DNA from 2 places in the Cytobacillus gottheilii genome. Region 2 is predicted to be linked to the other one. Evidence: predicted binding sites of a transcription regulator. Region 2 holds the regulator's gene; the other holds the start of a gene.

Region 1 (16,438 bases), 980 kb from region 2:
AGAAGCTCCAATTACAAATTTCTTGGCGTCTTCTAATGTTGTTGTGATGCTTTTGCCCCCAGGTACTTCTCCAACACCGGTATTACCATTGCTATCCTTTAATATTACTATATTTCTTGTAAAATAGGCACCGTGTGCACCGCTTAGATTGAACAGCATACTATCTCGGCCAGCTACAGGATACACTTCCATTGCTGTTACGACAGGTGTTAATGCAGTTTCTTTTAATGTATTCATGTTCACCGCTCCAATTTGATTTATTAGGGTGCAGGGAAACTTTCATCTCCCTGCCCATATTTAGATGTATTATTTGCTTACTTCAGTGTTAGCCAATTTTTCATAGTATTTTAATAGACTGCTATGGTCTTCCATTTCGAATCCATCTTGTTTTAATGTATACATCATTTCAAGCACTGCTGCTGTTAGTGGCGCTGGAGAACCATATTCATGGCTTGTTTCCATTGCATTTGTTAAGTCTTTAATATGCAGATTGATGCGGAATCCTGGGTTAAAGTTGCGGTCCAGCATCATTGGCGCTTTTGCATCCAATACTGTGCTGCCTGCTAATCCGCCGCGGATCGCCTGATACACTGCTTCAGGATTTACACCGGCTTTGTGAGCTAAAACGAATGCTTCTGATACAGCTGCAATGTTTAAAGCAACAATCACTTGGTTTGCAAGCTTTGTCACATTTCCTGCTCCAACTTCGCCAACATGTACAACAGATCCAGCCATTGCTTCTAATATTTCTTTAACATCTTCAAAAACTTCTTTATTACCGCCAACCATAACGGAAATCGTTCCATCAATTGCTTTTGGCTCTCCGCCGCTAACTGGTGCGTCCAGCATTTGCACCCCTTTTTCAACTAGTTCTTTATTTATTTCCTGAGAAGCTTTCGGAGAAATTGAGCTCATATCGACAAAGATCAGACCATCACGAGCACCTTCTATTAAGCCGTTTTCTCCTAAAGCAACTTGTTTCACGTTTGGAGAATTTGGAAGCATCGTAATGACTACATCTACTTTTTCAGCAATTTCTTTCGGAGTGGACGCTGATTCAGCACCTAGTGATTCTAATTCTTTTACTGCATCTTTATTAAAGTCACTTACAACTAGCTGATAACCAGCTTTTATTAAGTTTTTACTCATAGGTTTTCCCATAATTCCTAGTCCGATGAATCCTACTTTTTTCATTGTTCAATCACTCCTACTATTTTTTAAAAGATTTATATTTAAAGAGCTATTCCTAACTCCTTAAAACGATTTAATGTTATCCAACAAATAGATTTAAGATTAGTACGCCAATCAAACCTAGGATGGCAAGAGCTGTTGTATAGGTTGTTCTTGATTTCAAGGCGTCTACTAATGATAAGTTTAGGTACTCCTTATACATCCAGAATCCTGGATCATTTACATGTGAGAAGGCTACGCTTCCGCTTGTTACTGCAAGAACCATTAATTCCATGCTAATGCCAGACGCCTGAGCGATTGGCAGCACGATACCTGATGCTGTCATAACAGCTACAGTTGCTGACCCTAATGCTATCCGTAAGATGACTGCGATTAGCCAAGCGAGGATAATCGGTGATATATCCCAGCCGCTGGTGATCTGCTGGATATAATCAGATACACCGCTTTCTACTAATATTTCTTTAAATGCTCCGCCTGAACCGATTACAAGAATGATCATCCCCATCGGTTTAATAGCATTGGAACATGAATTCATAACATCTTTTAAGCTTCTGCCGATTTTAGGTCCTAATAGATAGAATGATAGAAGCAATGCCAGCAATAATGCGATAGGTGCTGATCCAAAGAATTCCATATAGTGTCTAAAAGTGTTTCCTTCCGGTAAGAAAATTTCAGCAATAGCCAATATTGCCATCAAGAATACAGGGATTAAAGTCGCTGAGACACTTGCAAAAAAGCCTGGCATTTCTTCTTCGGTAAACATCTTTGTTGTAACTAACCCTTCAGGTATGCTCGGATTCATGCTTCTAACGAATGGAAGTCTAGGCCAAAGTAGGGCAATAGCTGTTCCAACTGGGATGGCAATCATTAATCCATAAAGCAGTGTGACTCCTTGACTGGCTCCAAAAACGCCTGCTACAGCTGCTGGACCTGGATGCGGCGGCAGGAAGCTGTGCGTTGTAGATAGTCCCACAACTGTTGGCAGCGCAACCCAGAGCAGGTTTAATTTCGTTTGCCTTGCAATTGTGAAGACCAAAGGAATCAGCAGTACGAAAGCTACTTCGAAGAACATGGTGATTCCTAAAATATAAGCTGCAATGAGCATAGCGATTTGTACTCGTTTCACGCCCATTTTATCGATCAAAGTATTGGCAATTTTCTGAGCTGCTCCAGCATCCGCCATAACGTTACCAAGCATAGCTCCAAAACCTAGAATCAAAATCAATTCATCAATTTGACCGCCGATCCCATGAGTCATTGATTCGAGTATGTGATTCAAATCCATTCCCTGCAGTAAACCAACTAATATAGCTGCTAACAGTAAAGCGATAAATCCATTCATTTTTAAAGGAATCATCAAAATAAGGATTAAAACAACACCAAGTGCCGCATAGAGTAATGGCATGGCTAATTCCCTACCTTTCTAGGTTTGTTTGTTAGTTAAAAGAGTTATATAGCTCTAAATCTTTTAAAACGTTTTCTAAAATCAGCTTGCTCTCAGGACTCATTTCTGCTGCTGGTGCAAAGGCATAGCCTACATCGATGCCAACCATTCTTAACCCTTCTTTTAAAACAACCGGGAATGTAGCTTTATCTACTGCTAAGCGCAATGGAGAAAGTTTAAATTGTAATTCCAATGACTTCTTATAATCCTTTTCAATAAAAGCATTGTAAATGTCGGCAACCAATCTTGGAGCTATATTCGCTGTACTGGCGATTGCACCGGTTGCACCATGACATAATCCAGCGTAGATCAGTGTGTCGCGCCCTGCTAAAACTGAGAAAGAATCTCGATCCGTTACTCTTAAATACTCAATCATTTTTGTCATATCTCCGCTGCTGTCCTTTATTCCGACGATATTGTCAATCTTGCTCAGCTCTGCACAAGTGTTCACGTCAATCTTCACTTGTGTGCGTCCTTCATTCCCATATAGGATTACTGGCAAGTCAGTTGATTTAGCAATTGCAGCAAAGTGAGCAGTTAGTTCCTGCTGATTTGGTGTCATAAAGTAAGGTGTTAAAACGGACAAAGCAGCTACGCCGCCTACGTCTTTTGCCATTTGAGCAGTATCAATACAATCTCTTGTTGTAATTTCACTTGCTCCGCAATAAATCGGTACTCTTCCGGCTGTGTGTTCCACTGTGAGCTCTAAGACTCTGCGTTTTTGTTCTTTTGTAAGACCGTAAATCTCACCGCTGCTGCCTAGAACAAATAGTCCATGGACTCCTTCTTGGATTGTATAATCAATTACTTTCTTTAGAGAATCCTCCATAATATTTCCGTTTTTATCTAGCGGTGTAACAAGTGCTGGCAGTACTCCTTTTGCTTCGAACATGTTAGTTCCCCCTTTTTGGAATTGGATAGGTCTAATGTTGTTGAATTTTGAGAATTGCAGATGGCTGCTTCTCATTGTTGCTGAGCTTTTCTTACATTATCTAGATATTGTTCAAGTTCCTTACAACCTTTGAGAAATATTTCACAAGTTCATTGTAAACGATTACTAATTAAACTTCTTTAGGTAATCGTCTGAATTTTTTCGGTGTTTTTTATGCATTTGCCTAAAAATTACAGATGTATATATTCTCTTGTATTTTGTCAACTTCAAACAGGTGACCATATTATTACGAATTAACGAACTTATTGATTTGAAGCCATTCGGAAGGAAGCCGCTTACAAAATTTACATTATACTAAATATATGAAGTTCCACCTTCTATTCCTAACCGGACAGGATATTTAGGCAAATTCACATATATTTGTACAAGGAGATGTTTGTATGCGAATTGATAATGTGCTAGCTCAAAAAATATCAGATAAAGTTATGACGGTTATTCCATATAATGTGAACATTATGAATGAAGAAGGATTAATAATCGGAAGCGGTGAAAAGGAAAGAATAAATACCTATCATGAAGGAGCCATTAACTCTATTGAACAAAGCAGGATGATTACAATTTATAAAACAGATCACTCCAGTAAACCTGGTGTCAATATCCCGATATATTTTAGAAATAGAATCATTGGGGTTATTGGAATAAGCGGAGATCATAAAATCGTCGGTTCTTTTGCTGAACTTGTTCGAGTTACGGCTGAGCTGCTGATCAACCAGGAGTTTCTATTTTATGAAAGAAGAATTAAAGAACAGATGAAAGAGGAATTTTTATATCAATGGGTCTTTCGTCAGGATGATTACGATGAATCATTTACCAGCAATGCGGAAACCTTTGGCATTGTTCTTAATATCCCGAGAATGGCGATTATTGTTAAAAGGAAACAAGTAAGAGAAATGACTTTAACAGATCAAGAGTATTCTCTCAGATATAATCAGCATATGGTTTTATACATTGTGCCGGAAAATAGCGACTTTATCAGAAGATTAGAAGCCAGCAATTTAGCTAAGGGAACACTAGTTGGGATAGGAGGTTCATATACTCATTTAGCGAAATCAATTCAAGAGGCTCAGCGGGCGATTGAAATTGCCGATAAAATGGGATTGTCAATAATCTACTGTTATTATAACGAAGTTCAATTTATTGATTACCTCACAAATCGAGATGGTGACCTCCATCATATCGTTACGATTATTGAGAAAATGAACAATAGCACAAAAGGCAAAGAACTGATCGAGACCCTGCTGAGTTATGTAAAGCATAACGGCGACATGAATGAAATTGCAGCAGACCTTCATATCCACAGAAATAGTCTAAGCTATCGTCTGCAGAAGATTGAAACACTGACCGAGAAAAATCCAAAACATTTCATCGAATTATTTGAGCTTTTTACTGGGTATATTTTATATAAATTTCTGTCAGATTCGGGTAATACCAGCGATTAGATACCTTTTTGTTTTTCTCTCTCAATTTTACAGCTGAAATAAAAGCGGTTTGTTATAAACGCTTCAAGAGGTACATCTTTATAAGGAAACATTATTCCTAGAATCATTCATATAAAAATACTTCCTGAGGCCTTTCTATTTTATTAATCGATGATATACTGATGACCGGCATCATATTCCCGTCCATACTTCTCTTCTGAATGGTCCCTTCAAGATCGTACCACTCCCCTGTCGGCAGTTTCTGCACTTCCCCTTCCAGCATATATCCATATACACTGGAGTCAGCCACACAGCATGTCATAGACTGCCTGGCAATGACCGCTTCATCGTCGTTAAATTCACTTTCCCGATAAATAAATCCTTGAATCTGAATGCTAACTCCTATTAGTTGATCCAATTCTGAGTTCATTGCTTGCATCACTTTAAAGTAGTTATCATCATTTACGGTAATCCGTTTTGTCTCTTCATTGTAAATTTCACTCAGAAGCACCTCATTAGCAAAGTCTGGTGAAACAGAGCTGATGATTCCCCTGTTTGCAAGTGAAGCTGCGTTTAATTGAAAGTCTTCTGTTACAAAAGAAAGAATAATAGATGCCAAAAACACACCATATACTGGATACTCCTTCCATGAACTTTTATGAGAGTCAACGGACAAGCAATAACAGTCTGCCATTTCTTCTTTATTTGAACGAAAAAGCCGATACATTCCTAATAACAGTAAGACAATAAAGGCAAAAAGGACAAACGTCATCATCTTTGGTGCCATAATAAAAGCCATGTTCCCAGTTAGATACAACTTGAATATAACAAGACTTATGGATATTAATATAATCCCCTGTAACTGCATCCGAAAAGAAACAGCCAAACGTACTTCAGAATTCATACCAGCCCCTCCTTTAAAAATACACCTGCCAGCATACACAATAAAAAGACAACCACAGTTACAATTAAAATAAAAAAGAGAACAAATTTCGTTTTAAAACTAGCAAGCATCACGAGAGTATTTTTTAAATCAAGCATAGGTCCGAAGACGAGAAAAGCAAGTATAGAATGCTGAGGCACGACATGCTGAAACGCTGCCGCAACAAAAGCATCAGCTTCAGAGCACAGAGATAACAAGTACGCCAGTCCCATCATTAGTGCTGTTCCAATGACTGGATCTGAGCTTGCTTCTATTAAAGAACCACGGTTAAGATAGACTTGTGCAGCACTAGCCAAGAGCCCGCCAAAAATGAAGTATTTACCCACTAAGAAAAACTCATCAATACTATGGTTCACCATAGAGTTGAATCTTGAATAATTATGATGATGGTGCGCTGGTGCGGTGAAATCGTTTGTATGCTTACGCAAAATGTTTGAACCTGAGAAAAATACATATATGATGAGGGCAACCGTTAATGAGACCGCAATACATAATGCCATTCTGCCGATATAAATGGCAGGATCGTTTTGAAATGCAAAAAAAGTGGAACCAAATACAACGAAATTAAGAATAGGAGCAGCTGTTAAAATAGCCATTCCAGCATGAAGCGGAACCCCTTTCTGTATAAGCCTGCGGACAACAGGGATTATGGCACATTCACATACTGGTGTAATAGCAGCAACTATAATAGCAGTGATTACAGCCATTACAGGGTGCTTAGGTATCCATCTTTTGATATAGTCTTCGGAAGTATACTCGTGAATAATTGAAGAAAAAATAACTCCGATCAAAAGAAATGGAATAGCCTCCAGGAAGATTCCCATAAAAATGACGAAGATTGATTTAAACTCCCCTTCAAGAATATCCCCATGAAAGAAAAAGCCCTCAAGATCTCCAAAAAAGAATAGAGACAACATAAAAAATAGTAGGATTGTTACTAATAAACTCCGCATATTAGAGATTACACTCATTAATATCTCTCCTAAATCGTAATTACTTCGAATGATTTACTATTACTCTATGTAATCTATTTGAGTTTCATTCACAAAATGATAGATTTGGATTTTAGTTCTTTTGCTTTTTAATCTGTTCGCTTTCATATAAAAGAAAAAGGCTCATTTGGTGCTAAAAGGAAATCTTTCTAGTAATTATTTGAAGATTGCTTAGACCCGTATTTTTTCAGTTGTGAATGTGGTATGTTACTCTGGGTGATACCTATGATGATCATAAAAGAATTTATAGCTAATTTAGCTTTACTGGGCACATTGCTTTTTCTATATTCTCAAGTAATCATGAAAAAGCCGCTTCAATTGCATTCATCTGCGAAAACGAAACTAATTGCAGGTATCTGCGGCGGTTTTGTTAGTATTGTATTAATGCTGTTCAGCATCAATATTGGTGATTTACTCGTAGACTTACGTTTTATACCGACACTGCTGCTTGCTTTTTACGGAGGAGCATTTCCAGCGCTGATATCCATGGCAATGACCATTATATTCCGGTTCATTCTATCAGCCGAAATTATATCTTTGTATGCATTGTTTATTAGTGTGACTGGCACCTTGTTTGCCATCTTTTTTTCAAGAGTAAAATTTTCCGCTAAAATTAGAATTTTTTCCATCTACACATTTAACAACATCATTTTTTCAATCTTTTTTGTTTATCTAAGTGAAGATCCAGCTATTATAATGGAAGTACTTACTTTATATTGGCTGATTTCATATATCTCCACTTTTTTAACGTTTTATCTAATACGATATATCCGTGAAAGCCAAGCTCTGTTTGCAAAGTATAAGAATGATTCTTTAACAGATAGTCTTACAGGTTTAAACAATGTTCGTAAGTTTGATGAAGAGTTCAATAGATTTGTGCATGATGTTAAAAATAGTGATCAGCAGCTTTCTCTTCTTTATATAGATATAGATTATTTCAAGAAAATTAACGATACATATGGACATAAAGAAGGCGACATCGTTTTAATTGAACTTGGGGCAAGGCTTCAGAAAGCGACCAGAAATTTTGATATCGTCAGCAGAAATGGCGGAGAGGAATTTACCGTTTTACTTTTGGATTGCCCTGCTGCCAGAGCTGTTGAAATTGCAGAACGCATTCGAGACAGCGTAGAAAAGGATGCCTTTCTATTAAGCACTGGCAAGTCTATTTGTATTACTGTTTCAGTCGGTGTAGCGAGCTATAGAGAAACAACTGAAAACCCAGCTATGTTAATTGATGATGCGGACTCTGCACTTTACCTAGCCAAACACTTGGGCCGTAACAGAGTATGTGTGGCATCATAAAGCAATGATTCTATTAAGATTCCTTAATATAAGGGATCTTTTTGTTTAATTTATTCTTGAAATATTCTCCTCCAAAAATAGTAATTGTCACAAAATGTTCTAACCTTTACCGATTCACAGCTAGAATTAAACGGTATATTACTATATATAGATTCAAATAAACACAACCAAAGCATATATAGTATTGGAGGAGTAAAGAAATTGAAACAATCGATTTTGATGAATTCCGACCCATTTGAACAATATGAACAATTGGCTCTTTCTTTTGAGGATATTGTTACTACTAAAAAACAAGATTTAATACAAGAAAATGCAAACATGGATGGCCGAAGTCCATGTGGAATGATGAATAAGTTTGCCAGCGAAGCATCTAAATTTTATACAAAAACAGAGCTTTTAAGTGATGAAGCTAAACAGGCAATGAAGGATAACTTTATTTACCCTCACGACCTTGATTATTATGCGACCGGCACAACAACCTGTGCACAAATACCGCTCGGCAAGCTCTTGCAAACTGGCTTTCATACTGGCCATGGCTTTATGAGAACACCCAGTGATATTACGAGTGCCATGGCACTGGCCACGATCGTTTTCCAATCCAATCAGAATATGCAGCATGGCGGTCAGTCCGTTCCTGCCGTTGATTTCGATCTGGCTCCTTTTGTCAAAAGAACCTATTTAAAAATACTTAAACGCTTAAACAGCTATCCGCTGCAATGGACAAATGAAGAAAAGAGCAAGCAGGCATGGGCTGAAACGGAGCGGGCAACTTATCAAGCGTGTGAAGCATTTATACATAATTTAAATAGCATGCATAGCCGCGGGGGCGGTCAGACTCCTTTTACTTCAATTAATTATGGAACAGACACATCAAAAGAAGGACGATTGCTAATCAAAAATCTGCTGCTTGCCACCCAGGCAGGCCTTGGAAAAGGCGAAACACCTATCTTCCCTATTCAAGTGTTTAAAATGAAAAAAGGCGTTAATTACTTTGCTGCTGATCCTAATTATGATTTATATCAATTGGCTTTAGAAACAACTGCAAAACGTTTATTCCCTAATTTTTCTTTTATTGATTCACCGTTCAATCTTGCCCATTATAACGGAACTCCTGAATCGGAAGTTTCCTATATGGGCTGCAGAACGAGAGTCATGAGCAATCGGCATGGTGAGGAAAACAGTGTCGGCAGAGGAAACTTATCTTTTACGAGTGTCAATCTAGTCAAGCTTGCTCTCACTTCCAGCAGCATTGCTGAGTTTTATCACTTATTAAACAAATATAGTGAAATAATCATCCGTCAGCTCTACGATCGTTATTTATTTCAGGCCAAAAAACAGGCAAGGGATTTTACCTTCCTCTATTCTCAAGGTGTTTGGCTTGGAGGCGAACAATTAAAGCCAGATGACACATTGGAAGATATATTGAAACAAGGCACTTTATCGCTCGGTTTTATCGGGTTGGCAGAATGTTTGAAAGCTTTAACAGGAAATCATCATGGTGAAGACGAGGAAAGCTGGAAACTTGGCTATGAAATTATTCAATTTTTGCGAAATAAAATGGATGATGCAGCCGAAAGATACGATATAAATTATAGTTTAATTGCCACACCTGCTGAAGGGCTAAGCGGCAAATTTGTAAAGCAGGATCAGCTTCTATTTGGCGAGATAAAAGATATAACCGACCGGGCCTATTACACCAATTCCTTTCATATTCCCGTTCATTATTCTATCAGGGCAATCGATAAAATTAGGTTAGAAGGTCCCTTCCATGAACTGTGCAATGCTGGCCATATTTCTTATATTGAGCTTGATGGTGACGTAAGGCGAAATGTAACTGCTTTAGATAGGCTTGTGAAAGCAATGGCAGAACATCATATCGGTTATGGCAGCATTAATCATCCAGTGGATCATTGCAAAGTCTGCGGATATAATGGGTTAATTGATGAAGAATGTCCGAGCTGTAAAAGCACTGATGAGGGTGACTTTCATCGTATTCGCAGGATAACTGGTTATTTAGTTGGTGATATGAGCAAGTGGAATAGTGCAAAAATGGAAGAAGAACGAGATCGAGTGAAGCACGGGGCAAACAAATGAAGGTGATGAATATTTTGCATGATTCAGTCGTGGATGGTGAAGGGCTGCGGACCGTCATTTTCTTTGCTGGATGTCCCCATCAATGCCCTGGCTGTCATAATCCCAGCAGCTGGCATATGCAAAACGGAACAGATATGAATGTTGAAGAAGTTGTCCAGGAAGCAATGAATCCGTTAACAGATATCACATTAAGCGGTGGTGATCCTTTTTTTCAGGCTAAAGAAGTTAAGCTTGTAGCGAAAACACTTAAAAGTCTTGGTAAGCATATTTGGGCATATACTGGCTATACACTTGCTGAGATTCAGGAAAAAGGAAGCAGCGACCAGCAGGAATTATTGTCCTATTGTGATGTATTGGTCGATGGCCGATTTATTATCGGACAGAAAGACTCCACACTTCCATTTAGAGGGAGTGCAAACCAAACGATCCATTACTTAGCATAATAAAAGGATAGTGGCGTTCCATTTGGACGCCACTTTATTATTTATCTATAGGGTAAAGAAACTCTTAACGAATTGCTCTGAAACATCTTCCAGCTTCTTATACTGATATTGAGGATTACGATCCTTATCAATCAATACCGAACGGATTCCTTCATAAAAATCACGATGCTTTAAAAAGTTTAATGCCAGTACATAATCTGTTTCAAAACATTCCCGGACTGTTTTTACTTTGCCATCTCTTAATTGCTTTAAGCTCACCTTTAACGATACAGGTGACTTCGACGTTAGTATCTTTAACGTTTCTGCCGCAAATTCACTAGAAGCTTTTTCTAATGAAGATATGATCTCTTCAACAGTGTCATAGCGGAAATGAGAATTAATCTCTTCTTCCATTTCTTTCAAAAGACTTCTTTCTGCAGGTTTCGTGCTGTAATTCTTGATCATCTCTCCAACTTGAGATGCTTCCTCCCATTCAAATGCTTCAATATCCTGTAAAAATAGAGGAATATCTTCACTGGTTATATACTCTTCACCTGCATGTATATATAATACATCAGCTGCATTAATTGTTGAGCCTGTCAAAGCAAGGTATGCCCCGATCTGACCTGGAGCTTTATTTAGAAAATAGGCGGCAGCTACGTCTGGAAAAAAGCCAATATTCATCTCTGGCATAGCCCATTTTGTCCGTTCCGTCACAATACGATGTGACGCCCCGCTGGAAAGCCCGACACCGCCGCCCATCACAATGCCGTCTAATATCGCTATAATCGGTTTTTCAAATTCATAGATAAAGAGATCAAGCATATACTCCAATTCAAAAAAGTGGCATGCACGTTCAAAAGCGATTTCACTTGATTGTGCTTCATATAGAGTCTTAATATCTCCTCCCGCACAAAAACCTTTCGCTCCTTCCCCTTTCATGATAATTACTTTAATTGAATCATCAGATTGCCACTTCGTTAATTTCTCACTGATGATTGATATCATTTCATAGGAAAGCGAATTAATGGCTTTAGGACGGTTGAGTGTTAAAGTTGCTACGCCATTTTCCTTCACTTCCGCAATTACAACATCTGTCATTTGAATCCTCCTCATATAATGCTTTACGTGTTTTCATTGTTCTATGGATGTTCAGTCTGGTTTCATCTTAACATGGTTCATAACCGTTGACTCTCTTCGAAACCATATGTTCATATTTTATTAACCATAAGTCTTAGCAATAAATTCCCCTGAAAGAAATCCAGGGGAATTTATGATTATTTACAGGTTCAATTAGAATGCTATTAAAACCAGCGCTCTGTAACCACTTTTTTTCTCGTATAAAACTGTACTCCATCCTTGCCATTTGTACCTAAATCTCCGTAAAAAGATGCCTTGTTGCCCGCAAATGAGAAAAAGGCCATAGGTGCTGGTACATTGACGTTAACACCGATCATGCCGGCATCAATAGAGTTGCGGAAGATTTGTGCACTTTTTCCGCTTGAAGTATAAATAACTGCACCATTTGCAAACTTTGATTGATTTGTCAGCTCTATTCCTTCTTGTAAATCTTTTATTCTGACAATGCTTAACACAGGAGCAAAAATTTCATCCTGCCATATTTTCATATCTGTAGTTACATGATCAAAAAGCGTTGCACCAACATAATAGCCTTCTTCTTTTTTGCTGTCTTCCCTGCCATCGACTAGAAGCTTAGCTCCTTCCGATACTCCGCTATAAATATAGCTTAAAACTCGTTCTTTATGCGATTCGCGAATAAGAGGGCCAACAAAATTCTCCTCATTTGTCCCTTCTCCTGCTGTTAATTTCTGTGTTTCTTCTGTTAAAAGAGCAACAAATTCATCCGCAATATCCTCGGTTACCGCGACAACAGAACAAGCCATACAGCGTTCCCCACTGCTGCCAAATGCTGCACCAATCACACCTTGAACGGTTTTCTCCAGGTTGCAGTCACCTAAAACTACGCCATGGTTTTTAGCTCCCGCCAAAGCCTGCACTCTTTTTCCATTCGCAGACCCTTTTTCATACACATATTTCGCAACAGGTTCTGAACCAACAAATGAAACTGCCGCGATTTGTGGGTGATCCAGAATTCCATTGACAACCTCCTTACCACCATGAACTAAATTTAAAACGCCCTTTGGGAAGCCGGATGCATAAAATAAATCTACTAATCTTTCAGCAAGAATCGGTGTACGCTCTGATACTTTTAAGACAAATGTATTTCCGCACGCGATCGCAAGCGGGTACATCCATAATGGCACCATCATCGGGAAATTAAAAGGCGTGATTCCTGCGACAACACCAAGCGGGTAGCGCCAAATCGAGCCATCAATTCCTTCTGCAATGTTCGGAAGTGCATCTCCCATCATCAGATTAGGTGCAGAGACAGCAAGCTCTACCACTTCAATGCCGCGCTGAACTTCTCCTCTTGCATCCTTGAGTGTTTTTCCATTTTCAGCGGTAATAATCTGTGCAAGCTCCTCTTTATGTGTTTGCAGCAGCTCCAAATATTTATATAAATAGCGAGCTCGATTCGGAACGGGCACCTTTGACCAAGAGGTATAAGCAGCTTGAGCAGCTTCCACGGCACGATTTACATCTTCCTCCGTTGAAAGTGGCACATACGCAATAATTTTACCAGTAGCCGGATTGGGCACAGATTCTGTTGCTTCACCTAAAGACTCTACCCATTCTCCATTAATATGATTTTTCATTTTTTTAACATCTGTATGAATCATACGAGCCGTTCCTCCTCTTTGTTTGTATTATTGCGATCCTGAATCATTTTATAAACAATGGACATATCAAGATCTCCATACCCCTCAGCATCTGCTTTTTGATAGTTTGCCAGCAGCGTTTTAGAAATTGGCAGTTCGACTTGCTGCTGCTCAGAAAGCTCCATCGCAAATTGTAAATCCTTAATCAGCAGTTTTAGAGTAAAGCCAGGATTATAATCATCCTTAGCAATAAAAGATTCGTAATTTCGTTCGTATATACGGCTCTGGCCATAGCTTACATTTAATACTTCAAAAAGCTGCCCTAAATCTAGTCCGCTTTTCTCAGCAAGCGTTAACGCTTCTGCCACACCCCAAGTGTAATAGCCAATCAGCAGATTGTTCATCAGCTTTGTGATCGTTCCACTATCTACTTTTTCACTAATATGAAAAATATTTTCTCCCATTGCTTCCATGACTGGAAACGCCTGATCGAACACTGACTTTGAACCGCCTGCCATAAAAGTTAGTGTCTTATTGACAGCACCGACGACTCCTCCGCTGACTGGTGCGGCTATAAACTTGCCGCCATTCTCTTTTATGGCCTTTTCTATTTTTTGATGAAGCTCCGGTGAAATCGTACTTGTATCAATTAAAATACATTCATTTGAGCACTGTTCAATAAGTCCATGTTCGCCAAAATAAACGGACTCAGCCGCCTTATTTGAAGGAAGACTAGTAAAGATCACTTCACAAATACCTGTTAATTCTTCAGCTGGTGTACCAATTTTGCCGCCAAGCTTTTGAAAAGCCTCTTCTGCTTTTTCGTTAATATCCGAACCATATACAATATAGCCAGCCTTTAATAAATTGGCACTCATCGGCAGACCCATATTTCCCAATCCAATAAATCCTATTTTCTTCATATACAAACCTCCATTCTTAAAAAGCTTAGAAGCTATGAATGTTAAGCTGCTAGTTTACTATACGGTAAAATATTGACCCTTTTGCAGGATTGCTTGAGCGATTTTTCTTTTCTCTATTAGCGTTTGGCTTCTGATTGGCACATAAATGGATGAGACTTCATTCAATTTTTCTTCTCTCTCCATCTCATTTTCATATAAACAGGCAATCATCACTGCTGCACCAGAAGCAATTTTATAAAAGCCTACTTCACAAATCGTTTCTGATAATAGCTGTATAACTTCATGATCTGGATGTTTAAGACTTCTTTTATAGCAAGAATCCATCACATATAGTTCACTTGTCACATCAGCCAGTATTCTCATCAGCTCTTGTTCAATATTTTTAGGCTGACGTTTCTGGGTAAGCGCTTTCAAGATTTTGTCGAATAATTCAGCAGCGCCGACTAAATAACCTTCTTGTCGAGTCAATTGCTCTTTCTTATTTAAATCTTTAATAGAGCTCGGCAAAGAAGTTCTTTTTAATGCATTCTTCGCAATGGTTAGCCTGTTGATTTCATTCGTACCTTCAAAAATGCGGCTAATTCTTGCATCACGATAAAGTGCTTCAACCGTATAGTCTTTCATATAGCCATTGCCGCCATGTATCTGGACAGCTTCATCCACGTTACTAGCCAATGCCTCAGAACCAAACACTTTACAGATCGAAGCCTCTAGTGCAAAAGCAGAAACAAGCGAATTAAAGCCTTCAGTTGAATCTTTGCTATTTAAAACTTCATCAATATAGCCTGCTGTCCGATATGAAATACTTTCTGCACCAAAAATAGCAAGCGCCATATTGGCCAGTTTTTCTTGGATCATATGAAACTCGCTAATGCTCTTCCCAAACTGCTGCCGCTCCTCCGCATAATGAATGGCCAGCTGAAGTGCTTGTTTTGCTGTCCCAATGTTGGCAAAGGACAGTTTTAAGCGTGCTAAATTCAGAATGTTTAATGCTACAAGATGACCTTTACCTATATCGCCGAGTACATTTTCAGAAGGAACAGGACAATCTGCCAAAATCAAGGTAGCTGTAGAAGATCCTTTGATTCCCATCTTTTCTTCTTCAGCACCAATCGAAACGCCTTTAAAATCTCTGTCGACAATAAATGCGGTCATGCCTTGATCGGATTTCGCAAATACGAGAAAAACATCTGCAACATTGGCATTTGTAATCCATTGTTTTTCCCCATTAATAACCCAGCTGCCGTCGTCTAACTGTTTTGCTGTTGTTTTAGCGTTTAAAGCATCAGAGCCTGCATTTGATTCTGTCAGTGCATATGCGCCAATCCATTCACCTGAACCGAGTTTTGGCAAATACTTTTGCTTTTGCTCCTCAGTTCCATAGTATATATAAGGCAGTGTGCCAACACCGGCATGAATGTTAAACGAAACACTGAATGATCCTGCCCATCCCAGCTTTTCAGCGACAACGCCAGAAATACTTTTATCTAATTGAAAGCCGCCATAATCTTCAGGGATTTCAATACTTAATAAACCAAGTTCACCGGCCTTACGGAATAAATTCACTACTTCAGCATGCTGCTGTTTTTCAATATCACCCAATTTAGGCTTCACTTCAGTTTTTACAAAAAGCTCTGCCGTTTTTGCAATTAAAACATCGTCATCTGTAAAGTCTTCTGGGGTGAAAGGAGCAGTAATGCTGTCGTAAAAAAGATAAGGATTGTGTGACATCGTATTTGCTTTCTCCATCCTCATGAACCTCCCATCAGGAAAGAGAGATGAGAAAAACCGCTGAAAAGGTATTCTCATTTCTCCTCTTATTCATTTCAAGACTATGTTACTGTCCTTTATTTAAAACTGTTTTGGCCATTTTATTGTCCATCTCTTCAAATTTATAATAAGAAATCGTCTCATATAATTCGCTTCGAGTCTGCATATTTTCGAGAGCTTCTTTCTGACTTCCGGTATTTTTTATAAGGGAAAAAACGCTCTCGTATGCTTTAGCTGCCACCC
Region 2 (16,438 bases):
CTAAAATTAAATGAACAACACGCTTGAATTCTTCCTTGATTTGATCAGGACGCACAAAGATATGAGCATCATTCAATGTCATTCCGCGCACACGCTGAAGACCTGAAAGAGCACCTGACATTTCATAGCGATGCATTGTTCCTAATTCTGCAATACGGATTGGCAATTCGCGATAGCTGTGAATGCCATTTTTGTATACCATCATATGGTGCGGACAGTTCATTGGGCGAAGCACAAGCTGTTCGTTGTCCATTTCCATCACAGGGAACATGTCTTCCTGATAATGATCCCAGTGACCAGATGTTTTATATAAATCAACGCTTCCCATGATTGGTGTATACACATGGTCATAGCCTAGGCGTTCTTCTTTGTCGACAATATAACGTTCAATGTTGCGGCGGATGGTTGCACCTTTAGGGAGCCACATCGGCAAACCTTGTCCAACTTTTTGAGAAGTCATGAACAAGTTTAACTCTTTCCCAATCTTACGGTGATCACGCTCTTTTGCCTCTTCAAGCAAGCGAAGATGCTCAGCCAGATCTTCCTTTTTAAAGAAAGCTGTTCCATAAATACGCTGAAGCATTTTGTTATCGCTGTTTCCGCGCCAGTATGCACCTGCAATGCTCAGGAGCTTAAACTCTTTTAGCTTTCCTGTTGACGGAACGTGGACACCTCGGCATAGGTCAAAGAAATCTCCCTGCTCATAGATTGTTACCTTTTCGTCTGCCGGAATGGCTTCAATAAGCTCTAGCTTATATTCATCGCCGATCTCCTTATAAAGAGCGATCGCTTCATCACGGCTGACTTCTTTACGGACGATATCGATGTTTTCATTGATGATTTTCTTCATTTCTTTTTCAATTACCGGCAGATCTTCTGGTGTTAATGATTCTTCAATGTCCACATCATAGTAAAAGCCGCCTTCAATAACTGGACCAACACCAAGCTTCACGTTTTTATATAGACGTTTAATCGCTTGAGCCATTAAGTGAGCCGAACTGTGGCGCAATACTTCAAGCGCTTCCGGAGAATCATTCGTTACGATTTCAACCGCTGCATCTCCTTCAATTTCTCTGCGGAGATCGTACATTTCTCCGTTCACCTTGCCAGCGATTGCCTTTTTCTTCAGCCCTGGGCTGATGGACGCTGCAATTTCCTCAGTTGTTACACCATTGGCAAATTCTTTAATTGCACCGTCTGGAAATGAAATTTTAATCATTTCAGTCATCGTCTTTTCCTCCTAATGAATGGTAAAAGTTATGTTTTTCAGAAAAATAAAAAAACCCGTCCCTAAAAAAGGGACGAGTTATTATATACACGTGGTTCCACCCTACTTCTCATTTTCCCCATAGGAAAAAATGACTTGTAGAAAATAACGGATGTAATCCGCCAGCCCATTTCCTGGCCGGAGCTCGATAGGTGGTAAGTATCCGATCTATGCTAGGAAGGTTGCAGCCGTGCCTTCCCTCTCTTCAAACAAGAAAAGAATACCCATGTCCTTGTCATAACTTTTGCTGTATTAATGTAATATGTACGTATTATAGCTTTTTTACAGCAAAAAAATCAAGGGCATCCTCAGTAAATTTTTCTAAACAAAACTGCAGGTTGTGTCTTCCTAATTAATTTCACGTTTTTGTCCGCTTAATTCCTGCATGTCCTTACAGGTTTGGAAAGCAGAAACCGGTTTAATTGTCACCCGTTCTTCAAAAATATTCGAGATTGTCCGTACTAAAGGAAGTTCCTCATCATCACAATACAAATAAACTGTCTGCGGTGCGATGGATAAGAGCGGTGCAATCGTTGCCGAGTCGACATAAACAGGATGATGAAAGAGAAGCTTCCTGTCTATAAGGGCCCGCAGCTCGGTATTTCGAATCTCAATCAGGCTTTCATCATAAAAAAAGACCCCTTTATTCATCAGCACATGAATCTCTTCGAACTTTGCCTGGCGTTTTGCGAGGAACTCACGCAGCATTTGCACAAACATTTGGTATTCCTGCTCCATTTTGTATTCATCAATTGAAATTTCGATATACTTGACCAGCTGATCCATAAATGAGCGCATTCTAAATTTCACAAAAGAGTCAAAGGAGAAGTTGATGTCTGGCTGTATCATCTGGTGAATATCTTTTCTGACACTTTCCTTCACATTGCGGTCAGGGACAAAAGAAGAAAGGTCCTCTCGATTGCCTTCAATAATAGATTGAGCTATCTCTATAATCTGATGCTGTTCTTCCTCATCGTGATAATAATATTGATCTATTAAAATAGTGCGAAACCAGTCCTCCATCTTGCTTTCTATGACAAACTCATAAAAAGCATCTTTCAGCAAGTGTATCGAAATTTCAGCTTCATGAAAAAATTGCAGCTTACCTATATGGTGATCTTCATATCGAAGGTGAATTTGATCAGTACAGCCTGAAGCGGTCAGCAAATTTTGAAGCAGTGTATGTAAACGTAATGCATCCTTCTTACTTCGGAAAATGATTTCGATCAACCAAATCCCCCCTTAAAAGAAATCTCTACCTTTCGCTTCCCCTGCATAGTGAATAACTAAACAGGTGCAAGGTTTCCTTTAATGTATATGGGGGACATGTCTAAATTAGAAGCAGAAATGTGATTAGCAGATTCAACTAATTATTGATAGATGGATTTTGAGGAAAAAAAAGCCGTTCAAGTTAAAATCAAGCAGATTTTTGCTGTATTTGTGAGACTTTGAATAAAATATCTTTTTTACTGATGAAAAAGAAGAAAAAAGCTGTGCTATTCTCATTGAGACAGCCGTGATATCCACCGTTATTTTGATTTATCCGCCGTTTAAATTTTTTATCTGCCAAAAATACGGATTTATCCGCCAAACTTCAAAAAACAAAAAAAACCGCCTGTTCTAAACAGGCAGTCCAAAAATATCATCTTCTTCTATTCGGACCTTCAACCAAAACAGGCTCAGATAAAAATTTAATCCGTTCCATAATGCGGCGCGCCTTCATCCGTTCTTCTTCACCGCGCTGTGTATAGGATAAATGATGTTCAAGTTCTTTTAAATCAAAGTTTGAAGTGAAAAATGTCGGCAGGTTCTCAAGCATACGGAATTGAAGCAGTGGTCCAAGAACTTCATCCCTTGTCCAGCTTGACATCGTTTCGGCACCAATATCATCAAACATAAGAACGTTAGCCCGTTTAATAGCTTCCATTTTATCATTTAATGTTGAATCACCTATAGAGCTCTTCATTTCCCTGAATAATTCTGGAACGTATACGATCATCGAAGAGACCCCTTGATTTGCGAGCGCGTTTGCTATTGCACCTAACAAGTATGATTTTCCTACACCAAATTGTCCGTAAAAATAAAGGCCCTTTTGAGAAGGGTTTTTACTATAATTTGTTATAAAAGTAACAGCTTTGTCTACTGCATCAGCTCGATATACGTCATCATGCAAATCTTTAAATTTCGCATGCAATATATCCTTTGGCACATACAAGCTTTTTATTAAGCTTTCGTTTTTGCGCTTTTCATCGTGAATCACTTTACGCGGGCATTTATCATACTTAATATCTATCAGGCCTCTTGTGATGACTAGCTCAGGATGATAGCCTTGCATAAAGTTAATGCATCCTTCAAGATTTGGACATTTGTTGCATTCTTTACTAAGCTTCGAATACTCATAAAGCTTAATAAGACTTCTGTTCACCATATCTTCCGTTAATTCATGCTGATGCTCAATTAGAAAAGCCTTTATATCTGGATGATTTAGTGTATCTGCCCGCTGCTGTTCATATCTTTTTTTAAAGTCCTGGTTGCCAGTGAGCCTCTTTAATGTATCATTAATGTTCTCCATTTTTACTCACCACCCGAATGCAGTTTCTTTAAAGCTTCCTGCATTTTTTTCTTTTTCTTTTCCATTTCTTCATCCTGACCTTCATTCGCGGTTTTTACATCCCCGCCATCGTTATCAAACCAATCAGGCAAAAGTTCAGAGCGAATTGGCTGTTTTTTCGACGTTCTTTTGCTCGTCTTATTTCCCCCAGCCCATTCTAAATATTGTCTATGTTCGTTTTTCGCCAGCTCCATCGCATCTTTTGCCCTTTTTACTTGCTTGCGGGCCCAATGGCTGGCAATCTTCTCCACATATGACTTCGTAAGCTTCATATCTGTTTTTAACATAACATATTGTATAAGCACATTCACAACAGCCGGCAGCAGTTTTTGCTGAAAAAGAACGTCCTCAATTATTTTCAAGTCGCCTTTGGAGGGCTCGGCTCCTCCAGACAGATCCTTCAATAATTGTCTCGGAGAAGTCGTTTCTAAGTATAATATGAGCTCATCCTCTTTGGATGCTGGTGCTGATTGTGCTGTACGTTGTGCTGCTGGCTGTGTACGGTCCAGTAAGGACGGCAGCTGGTCATTGTGCTGAAATTGATACCAATCTCTCGCAGACTTTCGCAATTCTTCAATATTGATATCATTATTTTCGGTAAGCGCACTTATCATAACATTTTTCATCTGCAATACATCTATATCATATAAAAAAGCTAGATTACTAATGGCTAGTTTAACTTTTTTCGTTAAGGCATTTTTGGGTACCAGCGATTCATTTAGTCCAGCCATGAGGAGATCAAAGTCAAATGTATCTATGCTAATCTGAATGCCGTCTGATTCATCTCTTCCCATAAAGACCGCATCTTCCTGCAAATCATGCTCCTCATATTGTGTTAACCCTTGATGGCCTGACATATAAACATCTTGGAACGACTTTGTTGCCTCTGTGTACCCTTCCTGCGAATGTACCGCTTTATCGGAAAAGAACCGCTTTAAGCGTGCATATTGAGTTTTCCCGACTTTTTTAAATAAGTATATATTCAGCATGCCATCTAGAAAGAATTGCTGTGGCGATAAGGGCGGCTGCAGTTCGTATATGAAAGAGCGTATGTCGTCCTCTTTTTTTATAAAAACCTTTAATAATCCCATGCCTTCAAGCTTTGCCCTTGCCTCGTATATTTCTTTCAGCCCCAGACCCATTGTTGTCATCAGGTAATGATGGGTGCTTGACTCCGACCAGATTCGATTTTCCTCCACTTCTGCCCATAGCGTCATATAAAGACTTAGACAGGTGGAACCAATCAGCGGCTGGTATAAGAGTGTCATAATTTTTCTGTCGTATTCATGCAGCAGTCCGCCAGCGGCCACGGCATATCGATCAATCGGTATCAGTTCTGTCCAATGCTGGGCCAATTGTATTCAACCTCACTTCATTATAGAGAAAATCCTTTTTATAGCCTTAACTTGCAAAAAAAGAGCCAGAGATTCTACCATACACTCTTAGGCTCTGACACTCTATTGCTCTTTTTTAATTAATTCCTTTAATTCATCGATAAAAACATTAATGTCTTTAAATTGTCTATAGACTGAGGCAAAACGAACATAGGCGACATCGTCCACCTTGGCGAGCCTGTCCATCACCATTTCTCCAACCTCGTCACTTTTGATCTCTGACACGCCGTTGCTGCGCAGCTCTGCTTCTACCTCTGCAGTAATCGCTTCGAGCTCCTTAAGTGCAACAGGCCGTTTCTCACAAGCCTTAATCAATCCGCGCAGTATTTTCTCCCGGCTGAACTCTTCTCTCGTGCCTTCCTTTTTTACGACAACAAGCGGTATTTCTTCCACTTTTTCAAATGTCGTAAAGCGATAGTGGCATTGCTCACATTCCCGTCTTCTTCGGATGGATCTTCCGTCATCCACCGGCCTGGAGTCGAGCACACGGGTATTATTATTGTGGCATGAAGGACATTTCATACAATCAACTCCCGATTAACGATCAATTTTTTCCTTAAGCTTATCTTATAAAAAAGAAGTTGTCAGTACAAGCACTTGTCACTTGTTTCCGTACCTTCCTGCTCCAATAAATTCAAATTCATTGTTTATAGCATCATATAAAGACAGCAGTTCTTTTTTTAGCGTTGGATAAATGCCTAGCGGTGACGACTGTTCAGTTGAAATAGTAATATCAACTGCTGTTTCTAACGGCATAAGTCCTGTAACGGTAATCACAGCAAAACACTTTTTTACGCCATTTAGCTCTGCCGCTATTTCTCCATGCTCTCTTGAAGAGCTGATGATTCTCAAATTTTGTTTCCTGCGCAGTAATTGTTCCAGCAATTGAAATAATTCAGATGAATTTTTTTTATAATATCTCGTTTGCAGACTTGGATCCAAGTGATGATCATTTGTTTCACACTGCTTCTCAAATCTGCCCATTATTGGACGTAAAATCGGCATTTTATTTCCTCCATGATGTACATATATCTCTATTGTACTATTTTTTTGGAGAAAATTAAAAGGAGTGCATCTTATGCACTCCTGAGATTTCATTCGTTGTTTAAATTAAAGTACATTTGCTTTTGATTGCTTCACTTGAACAGGACCCATTCCACGAGGCAGTTCAATGTTTTCGCTAGCACTAGCACCCAGCGACTCTGCAATATGCTCAGCAGCAATGTTAGGATCAAGATCTCCGCAAGTATAAACATCAATGCTTGCATAGCCATGCTCAGGAAAGCTATGAATCGTTAAATGTGACTCAGAGATAATAACAACTCCGCTCACACCTTGTGGAGCAAATTTATGAAATGCCACCTCACGAATTTCAGCACCTGACTTTAATGCAGCATTTACAAACGTCTGTTCAATATACTCCATATCATTTAACTTTTCAAAATCGCATCCCCATAGTTCAGAGATTACGTGACGACCCATTGTTTCCATATTCAATTTCCCCCTTTACGTTAATAAAATGAAATTCTAAGTTCATATTGACGTACTACTACCACGGGGGAAAGTTAGTCCGGAGAGGTCCTAACCCTTTAAGTAGTGATCAACCGCCATTACTTTAGAAGTTCACGATGATTAGTATACTTTGTTTATTATTTTTTTGCAACAAAAGGATTAAATATTTTATTTGCAAATTTTCAGGGAAACAGACACACTTTTTCAGCTTCCATTCGCATTTATAACATCCGCCTGGAAATGACAAAGTGAATCAATTCTTACTATTGCCCGACCAAGCAGAGATATACACCAAAGTAAAAATGAACTCATTGCGCCTGATGATGTCTGCTAGTATGGTTACTGGAAGTTCCATGGATTATAAAAAGGTATTTACGGAAGGAGACGCAGCTTATTTCATTCTAAATCGCAAAAAAAATCCCACTCTGCATGAAACAGAATAGGATCTTCGTCTTTCTTTTTACATGATTAACTTACCTTGATGTTCTCTATCTCAACAAGCTGCATGGCCACGTGTTTTGCCAGATCTACAACTCGGCAGGAATAGCCCCATTCGTTGTCGTACCAGGCCAGCACTTTTACTTTATTTTCACCTATTACCATTGTCGACAAGCTATCAATAATCGCCGAATGTTCATTTGTATTAAAATCAACTGAAACTAAGGGTTCATCTGTAATTGCAAGAATACCCTGTAACTCATTGTCTGCAGCCTGTGCGAATGCTGCGTTGATTTCATCAATCGTCACTTCCTTTTGCAGATCCACTACAAGGTCAACAAGTGACACGTTTGGAGTTGGCACTCTTAGAGCCATGCCGTGTATTCTTCCTTCTAATTGCGGCAGCACTAAAGATAGTGCTTTCGCAGCGCCTGTAGAGGTTGGGATGATTGATTGTCCGCAAGCACGTGCACGACGTAGGTCCTTATGTGGATTATCAATATTTTTCTGATCATTTGTATAAGCATGAACAGTTGTCATTAAACCATTAATAATGCCAAAACGCTGATCAAGCACCTTTACTACCGGAGCAAGGCAATTTGTTGTACAAGAAGCATTTGAAATAATATCATGCTCTTCAATATTTAATACGCTTTCATTTACACCCATCACAATTGTTACATCCTCATTCTTCCCAGGTGCTGTTAAAATGACCTTCTTGGCGCCAGCATCAAGATGAAGACTTGCCTTATCACGAGAATTAAATTTACCTGTCGCTTCAATGACTATGTCGATCGCAAGTTCATTCCAAGGAAGCTGCAGGGGATCTCTGCTGTTTAATAATATTATTCTTTTGCCATTAACAATTAAAGCATTTTCCTCTGTTTGGATAGTTCCCTCAAAGGTTCCGTGATTCGTATCGTATTTAAGTAAATGTGCTAACGTTTCAGCAGGATAACTAGCATTGATCGCTGCAATTTCAAGATTATGATCAAGGATCGCCTTTCTAAAAACCATTCTCCCAATTCTGCCAAATCCATTAATCGCTATTCTCGCCGTCATATGATGTGATGACCCCTTTCAAATTAATGTTATACTTATTAATTTGCTAATCTTCAATTAGTATAACATATATCAAACTAAATGCGATATATTAAATAACACATTTAAGGAATATCATTTACATTCATATGCATATAAGACCGATTTCTTTCTCTCTTCCATTTTTCAAACAAAAAAACCTTGCATGACGATATGCAAGGTACGTAAGATGTAAACTAAAATTATTTGGTGTCAGTGACGATTCGTTATTCCCACTTTTTCAATAATGAGAGTAATTGATGTTGAGTCTCTTCAATGGTTCCATTGTTGTAAATGATGTCATCCGCAAGCTTCTTTTTATCCGCCAGCGGCAATTGTGAACGTATACGTGCTATTGCTTCATCTTCAGTAAGCTTGTTTCTTGCCATAAGACGTGCTAATTGCGTCTGTTCATCAACATAAATTAACAAAGTCTGATCCGCCAGGTATTCCAGCTTACTTTCAAAAAGAAGAGGAATATCAAGGATAATCAGTGATTCTCCTTTTTGAATCGCAGCCTCTTTTTTCTGCAGCATCTGTTGGCGTACGGCTGGATGCACAATGCTATTAAGCTTTAAACGCTGTTCTTCTTCTTGAAAAATAATGGACCCTAACTTCGCTCTGTCAATTTCTTCTGTTTCGTTAAGTATATCCTCACCAAAATGACGCACAATTTCTTCATAAGCTTCTGTCCCTTTTTCAACTGCTAAACGAGCTTCTATATCTGCATCGATCACCGTAAATCCCATTTGTTTCAACATGGAAGAAACTGTACTTTTCCCACTGGCTATTCCGCCAGTTAATCCAATTACAAGTGACATGTTAAATCCTTTCTCCTATATTTTCCAAACACCTATAATAATCAGCAATAGACCAGGCAAAAATGAAAAGCGCTGAATAAATAGGCTGTTGGAAAATATTGCACCGATTTTAAGTCCAAACAGAACAAAGAGAGAACTCATAACAGCTACCGCTAATGCAAGCAAGTAAGGTGAATATCCAAGCAGAGCCGCTCCAATTCCAGCTCCAAATGCATCAAGTGAAAGAGCAAGCCCCAGCAGGATCGCTTCAATTCCCACAATCGTTCCTGACTTATCAAAATCGGCTGACATAGGTTTCTTTAAAATATGAACCACAAGACCAAGTGATTTGATTTCAAAATTAACAATGGTTTTTTCATGAGGAAGCAAGTCCTTATCCTTCTCTTTTTCCGGCCGGAAAAACTGATATAGTACCCAGCAGCCAAGAGCAATGAGAATGATTCCGCCAATTTGGTCAGCCGCATGAGGCGACAAAAATTCAACAATAATATGCCCAAGCCCCATCGCGATAAAAAGAGTGACCGCCGAACAGCAAGCAATAATCACGATAGACTTTATAGGAATTTTCATTTTCCTTAATCCATAAGTTAAGCCAACACTAAAACTATCCAAGCTTACCGCGAACGCAAGCAATAGAAGTGTAAATGAATACGACATATGATAGAGCTCCTTCCTGTCAATCGCTAGGATAGTATATGGAAGAAGCCCATCCAGTGTTAATAAGAAATGCGGAAGGCGCTTGTTCAGGGGCGACAATGACCTCGAGCCCCTAACGCCTGCAGCTGGACACTACGAAATGCGGAAGCGCCTTGTTCAGCCCCGACAAGCATAAGACGAGCCAGACAGAAGGTCGTTCTTTGACCTTTGGCTGGATTGGCTTATGACCTCGAGGGGCTAGGCGCTGAAGCTGGACACTACGAAATGCAGATGCACCTTGCCTATTCTCTTTTTTGGCAGGTTGGGCAAAAAACAGTGCCTCTGCCGCCGGTAATGATTCTTTCTAGGGCAGTTCCGCATATTTTACATGGTTCGCCTTTTCTGCCATACACGAATAAATCGAGCTGGAACATTCCGATTTGCCCTTGTGAATTAATGTATGAACGGATGGTGCTGCCGCCCTTCTCGACTGCATCTTCTAGGGTACGGTTTATTTCAGTATGAATGCGAGCAATTTCTTCTTCATTTAATGTATTGGCTACTCTCTCAGGATGAATATTCGCTCGAAATAACGTTTCATCTACATAAATGTTCCCAAGGCCCACCACTGTTTTTTGATCAAGCAAGACCGTTTTTACATGCCTTGCTGTTTTAGCAAATCTTGCGGCTAATAAATCAGGTGTAAAAGACTCTGTCATTGGCTCTGGTCCAAGCTGTGAAAGAGGAAGATATTGAAAAACCTCCTCCTTTTTATATAAATGCATCGTCCCAAATTTACGGACGTCTTTATACCTTAGCTCAGTATCATCGGTAAAATGAAAAATCACATGTGTATGTTTATCAACTGGCTCATCGCTTTGCGTTAATGCGTATTTCCCTTCCATTCGCAGATGAGAAATCAGTGCCAGACCTTCTGTATATAGTATTAAAAACTTCCCTCTTCTGCCTATGTCAATAAAGGATTGACCAATTAGCGCATCCTTGAACTGAGACAGCTCTTCTGGAAACTTAATTATTTTTGGCCAAAATACAGAAACATCTTTAATTTCTTTTCCGATAATCAGCTCTTTCAGTGTTCTGCGAACTGTTTCAACCTCTGGCAATTCTGGCATCTCTTATCACCTGCATCTTTTGCTTAGTTTTTATTATTTTGCATCAAACCATGTTGGACCAAAGGAGAAGTCCACTTTCAAAGGCACTTTTAGTTCTACCGTGTTTTCCATAACCTCTGGAACGATTTTAGAAAGCAATTCAATTTCATCTTTTGGTGCTTCAAAAATCAATTCATCGTGTACTTGAAGCAAAAGACGAGATTTTGCATTTTCTTTTTCTAATCTGGCAGCCATGTCAATCATTGCTTTTTTGATGATATCTGCTGCACTGCCTTGAATTGGTGTATTCATAGCCGTTCTCTCAGCAAAGCTGCGCAGATTAAAGTTCCTGCTTGTGATTTCAGGCAGATATCTTCGTCGCTGCAGAAGTGTTGTAACGAAGCCTTTTTGCTTCGCATCATAAACGATATCTTCCATATATTGTTTTACTCCAGGATAGCTTTCCAGATAGCGTTCTATAAATTGACCCGCTTCCTTTCTTGTAATCCCGAGGCTTTGAGATAGTCCGTAATCACTTATTCCGTATACGATGCCAAAGTTAACCGCTTTAGCATGGCGGCGCATATTAGAGGTAACATCTTCTGCTTCCACATGAAAAACTTCCATTGCTGTTTTCGTATGAATATCAAGATCTTCTCTAAAAGCAGAGATCAGTTTCTCATCATCAGCAATATGAGCCAGCACTCTTAGCTCAATTTGAGAATAATCAGCTGCAAAGATCACCCAGTCTTGCTCAGAAGGAATAAAGGCTTGTCTAATTTTTCTGCCTTCCTCCAGACGAATCGGGATATTTTGCAGGTTAGGATCCGTGGAACTGAGCCTGCCTGTTTGCGTGAGCGCCTGATTAAATCTTGTATGCACCTTTTCAGATTCATTATTCACAACTTTTAATAAGCCTTCAATATAGGTGGACTGCAGTTTGCCAAGCTGGCGATAATGTAATATTTCACGAATAATTTCATGATCTGCTTCCAGTTTTTCAAGAACATCTGCAGACGTAGAATATCCTGTTTTTGTCTTTTTAATTACCGGCAGGCCAAGCTTATCAAACAAAATAACGCCAAGCTGTTTTGGAGAATTGATATTAAAGGCTTCACCGGCTAAGGCAAAGATGTTTTTTTCAATCTCATCCAACTTTAATATGATTTCTTTTCCCATTTCTTTTAGGCGGTTCAAATCCACCTGAATTCCAAATGACTCCATGTCAGCAAGAATAAGGGATAAGGGCATTTCCAGATTGTAAAAAAGATCGGATTGCTTATTTTCTTCAAGCTCATCAATCAGCTGATTCTTTAAGGAATCCAGCACTAACGCTTTCCGCACAAGATGCTCGGCCAATTGTTCCGTTTCCGGCACTTTGCGCTTTGCGCCTTTCCCATAGAAAATTTCATCCGATTGAATAGCTGAATATCCGTGCTTTTTGGCAACTGATGCAACATCTTCAATCGTTTCAGATGGATCAATGATATAAGTCGCTAAAAGCAGATCAAAGTCAACACCCTTTAGGTGGATGCCATGATGACGAAGTGATACTTCCGAACGCTTAGCATCATAAACGGTTTTCTTCTTATCAGGGTCTTCCGCCCACTTTTTAAACAGTTCAGACTGCAAGGCAGCTTCCTTGCTGATAAAGTAGCTTCCTGATTCATTTACAATTGAAAAACCTGTGATATCAGCATAATGGTAATTATCTTCTAGTATCTCTACATAAAAAGCACTGTGATCTGTCAGCATCTCTTGTTCAATTTTCTCGACAATTGTATACGAAATTTCCGCTAAGCTTTCTTCCTCGGCATCCTCATCGGCAACACCAAGCTTGTCCAGCAGGGAATTAAAGCCTAGTTCCTTATATAAACTTTTAACTTGGTCTAGTTCATATCCTTTATAATGCAAATCCTGCAGAGATACTTCAACTGGTGCTTCCCTAGTAATGGTGGCCAGCTGTTTGCTCATGATCGCTTGGTCCTTATGTTGTTCAAGCTTTTCTTTTAGCTTGGCACCACTTACTTGATCGATCGACTTCAGCAGGTCTTCAAGAGTTCCAAATTCTTTTAAAAGTTTTAGCGCCGTTTTTTCACCGACTCCTGGAACACCGGGTATATTATCTGAACTATCTCCCATTAGTCCCTTCATATCAATAATTCTATCCGCTGTAATCCCATACTTTTCTTCAATATGTGCGGGTGTATACTCTTCAATTTCGGTAATTCCTTTTTTCGTTATCGCAACGGTTGTGTTTTCGGAGCTTAATTGTGTTAAATCTTTATCTCCAGAAATCACTTTCACTTCAAAGCCTTCCTTTTCCGCCTGAAGTGAAAGGGTACCGATAATATCATCGGCTTCATAGTTTTCTAATTCATAGCGGGAGATGCTATAGCGATCCAGCAGTTCTCTTATAAATGGAAACTGTTCTGACAGCTCTGGCGGCGTTTTCTGTCTTCCGCCTTTATATTCGCTGAATGTCTGATGGCGAAAGGTCGTCTTTCCAGCATCAAAGGCGACAAGAATATGTGAAGGTTTTTCATCCTCTAATATTCTTGTCAGCATCATTGTAAAGCCATATATAGCATTGGTATGTACACCTTTATCATTGTTTAGGAGCGGCAGTGCAAAAAACGCACGATAAGCGATGCTATTGCCGTCAATGAGAACAAGCTTATTTTTCGTCATCCTTTTCTTCCTCCCGTATTTTTTTCTGGCATCATGTATTATAAGCCTAAAAAAACCGTTATTTCCTTTATTTTATCATGTCATGATAAGGAAAGGAAAATAACGGTTTGTGTGTATGGTTTCTATTTATTCTGTATCAGTGTAACCCATCAACAAGCGTGCATATGGTGAATCAGATGGCAGAACAATAACCGTTTCGCCATTGATCGTCTTTTTATAAGATTCTAATGTTCGATATAAACTATAGAAACTTTGATCTTTTGAAAAAGCTTCATTATAGGTTCTTGCTGCTTGTGCTTCTCCTTCAGCCCGGATTTGTTCAGCTTCAGCCTTTGCAGCTGCCAGCATTTTTGTGACATCCCGATCTGTCTCGGCAATGATCTTATTTTTTTGAGCATCCCCTTTGGATAAATACTCCTGTGCAGTTGATTCACGTTCAGAAATCATTCTTGTAAACACGGATTGCTCGTTCTCTGGCGGAAGATCTGTTCTTTTAATGCGGACATCAGTCACTGAAATACCATAATTATCTTTTGCAAGAAGCTCATTTACCATCTCTGTAATCTCAGTGTTGATCGATCCCCTAGAAGACTTTTCATCATTAATGATCTCGTCATAATCAAGCTGCCCAAGCTGCGTTCTCGTAACAGAATAAATAAATTCCTCCATTTTTGCTTCTGCACCCTGAAGCGTTCTTGCATTGGAAATCATTTTAATTGGGTCTTCTATTTTCCAGACTGCATAGTTGTCAATAATCATACGCTTTTTATCTTTTGTATTAATTTCCGCTTCAGATACATCGTATGTCATTTGATATTTTGGCAATGTTGTTACGCTTTGGATAAACGGAATTTTATATGAAAGACCTGGTGAATTCTCAATGCGGACAACTTCTCCAAACTGGCGGACTACTTTATATTCACCCTCCTTGACGATAAAGAGGTTCATAAACAAAATAATAAGAATTGCGATGAAAATAACAGCAAAAATACCAAACTTAATAAATTTGCGGTTTCTAAGCTGATTGCCTCCCCCGCCTCCGCGTTCATTCATATTTACTATGTTTTGATCACTCATTATTTTCACTTCCTTCAGCTGCTGGCTTTTGCTGCTCTTTCTCTAACGGTCTGATTGGGAAATACTTCATCGTATTGCCATCATCATTCATGATATAGATTTCAGAACCCGGCAATACTTGCTCCATCGTTTCGAGCATTAACCGCTCCCTCGTGATTTCAGGGCTGTTTCTATATTCTTCATATAAACTGTTAAAGACTGCAACATCTCCACGGGCACCCTGAAGTCTGGCCTCCTGCTCACCTTGTGCGCGGGATTTAATGGCTGAAACCTCACCTTGTGCCTCATTCATTCTTTGATTCTTGTATTTCTCTGCTTCATTGATCTTTGTGTTCATTGTTTCACGTGCATCTGTTACATCGGTAAAGGCTTTTCGGACATCTGCATTAGGGAGCTCTACATCCTGCAATTTAACCGCTAAAATGGAAATGCCTATGTCATATTTTTCAACGAGTGATGTTAATAACTCCCAAACATCTGCTTCTATTTGTGCTTTCCCTGAAGTTAGAGCATCATCAATTTGTGAGCTTCCGATAATACTGCGAAGTGATGAAGATGTACCATCATATAAAATTTCTTCTGGATCTTCAGCATTGAAAAGGAATTTTTCCGGATCAGTAATTTTCCATTGAACAACAAGGTCTGCTAATACAATATTCTCATCCCCCGTGATCATTTTCGTTTCATCAGGAAAGTCCTTTATCTCTCCTTCTTGCTCTTCATAACCAAACTGGAGACTGAATGTTTCTTTTGATAATTTTTCGACGCTCTGAATTGGCCAAGGCATTTTAAAATGCAATCCAGGTTCGGTAATTGTATCTTCGGCATCTCCAAAGGTTAAAATAACCGCTTGATCTGATTCATCGACTGTATACCATGAAGTAAAGGCAATAATGGCTAAAACGACAATTGCAATCGCCAAACCCGATAATGTATAAATTCTTTTTAAACTAACCATTTATACTCCCCTTCCCTGTTTCTTTGTCTGTAACTTTATTACGAGCTGAATACAGAAAAGTTTCATAAGATTTACAATTCAATAAATATACAATTGAATATTCGGAAAGTGGAGGAAAGACAAGAAGACAGAGAATGACTAAAAACAACGAAGTTCATATGTTTTTTAACATCTATGAAGAAAAGATCTTAAAAAAGGCAAAAAGAAAAGGAGAAAGCGGGGTAAGCTTTCTCCTTTCTTTGGTACCTTGGATGAAGGGGTTTCCCTAATCATTATAAAGGTCTATTGTAAATAGAAAATAAAAAGACTGTAAATATAATGTAAACCCCTCATTTTTTATCTATTTTTCCAAATCTATTGAATATGGTCTTCAATTTTTCCTTTTGGAAGTTCAATATGAAAGGCTGTGCCTTCACCTACATCACTTGTAACAGAGATTTTCCCCTTATGAGCTTCCACAATATGCTTTACAATTGCCAGACCTAATCCGGTTCCGCCTGAATTTCTGCTTCTTGCTTTATCGACTCGATAAAAACGTTCAAAAATCCGCGGAATTTCCTCTTGGTCAATTCCAATACCTGTATCCTGAACCTTAACATGTACCTTTTTTGGCCCTTCTGATACCGACAAAGAAACTCTTCCGCCTTGGGGCGTATAGGAAATAGCATTTGATAATAAATTGATGATTACCTGTTTTAGCCTAGATGGATCTCCTTCCATTAAGACGGCTGCTTCCTGCCTCTCAAAGAAAAGAGAGATATCCTTTTCTTCCAATTTCCCATGCATAATAGCCAAAACTTCTTTCATCATCACTTGTATATCGAATATTTCTTTAGACAAA

The links. Region 2 encodes NrdR, which represses ribonucleotide reductase genes. Its sites were predicted from a motif close to AACACNATATATNGTGTT; they were not measured.
Region 1: a site for NrdR is predicted at 8,414-8,431, ahead of J1899_RS11835 (anaerobic ribonucleoside triphosphate reductase). Genes of this name have one in related genera too.

The regions. Positions count from the first base shown of each region.
Region 1 covers NZ_CP071709.1:2,391,349-2,407,786, forward strand. Annotated here, with positions in the region: gene gudD (glucarate dehydratase) at 1-237, opposite strand, end outside; gene garR (2-hydroxy-3-oxopropionate reductase) at 307-1,194, opposite strand; gene J1899_RS11805 (gluconate:H+ symporter) at 1,271-2,596, opposite strand; gene dapA (4-hydroxy-tetrahydrodipicolinate synthase) at 2,628-3,527, opposite strand; gene J1899_RS11815 (CdaR family transcriptional regulator) at 3,968-5,026, shown strand; gene J1899_RS11820 (TIGR03943 family putative permease subunit) at 5,130-5,909, opposite strand; gene J1899_RS11825 (permease) at 5,906-6,919, opposite strand; gene J1899_RS11830 (GGDEF domain-containing protein) at 7,166-8,245, shown strand; gene J1899_RS11835 (anaerobic ribonucleoside triphosphate reductase) at 8,465-10,339, shown strand; gene nrdG (anaerobic ribonucleoside-triphosphate reductase activating protein) at 10,336-10,782, shown strand; gene J1899_RS11845 (enoyl-CoA hydratase/isomerase family protein) at 10,828-11,862, opposite strand; gene J1899_RS11850 (CoA-acylating methylmalonate-semialdehyde dehydrogenase) at 12,066-13,523, opposite strand; gene J1899_RS11855 (NAD(P)-dependent oxidoreductase) at 13,520-14,425, opposite strand; gene J1899_RS11860 (acyl-CoA dehydrogenase family protein) at 14,483-16,156, opposite strand; gene prpB (methylisocitrate lyase) at 16,263-16,438, opposite strand, start outside.
Region 2 covers NZ_CP071709.1:3,369,851-3,386,288, forward strand. Annotated here, with positions in the region: gene thrS (threonine--tRNA ligase) at 1-1,228, opposite strand, end outside; gene ytxC (putative sporulation protein YtxC) at 1,616-2,497, opposite strand; gene dnaI (primosomal protein DnaI) at 2,910-3,839, opposite strand; gene J1899_RS16695 (replication initiation and membrane attachment family protein) at 3,842-5,233, opposite strand; gene nrdR (transcriptional regulator NrdR) at 5,336-5,794, opposite strand; gene J1899_RS16705 (hypothetical protein) at 5,873-6,277, opposite strand; gene speD (adenosylmethionine decarboxylase) at 6,383-6,763, opposite strand; gene J1899_RS16715 (hypothetical protein) at 7,033-7,227, shown strand; gene J1899_RS16720 (glyceraldehyde-3-phosphate dehydrogenase) at 7,253-8,284, opposite strand; gene coaE (dephospho-CoA kinase) at 8,530-9,123, opposite strand; gene ytaF (sporulation membrane protein YtaF) at 9,139-9,780, opposite strand; gene mutM (DNA-formamidopyrimidine glycosylase) at 10,062-10,892, opposite strand; gene polA (DNA polymerase I) at 10,926-13,562, opposite strand; gene hflC (protease modulator HflC) at 13,689-14,639, opposite strand; gene hflK (FtsH protease activity modulator HflK) at 14,632-15,597, opposite strand; gene pnpS (two-component system histidine kinase PnpS) at 15,952-16,438, opposite strand, start outside.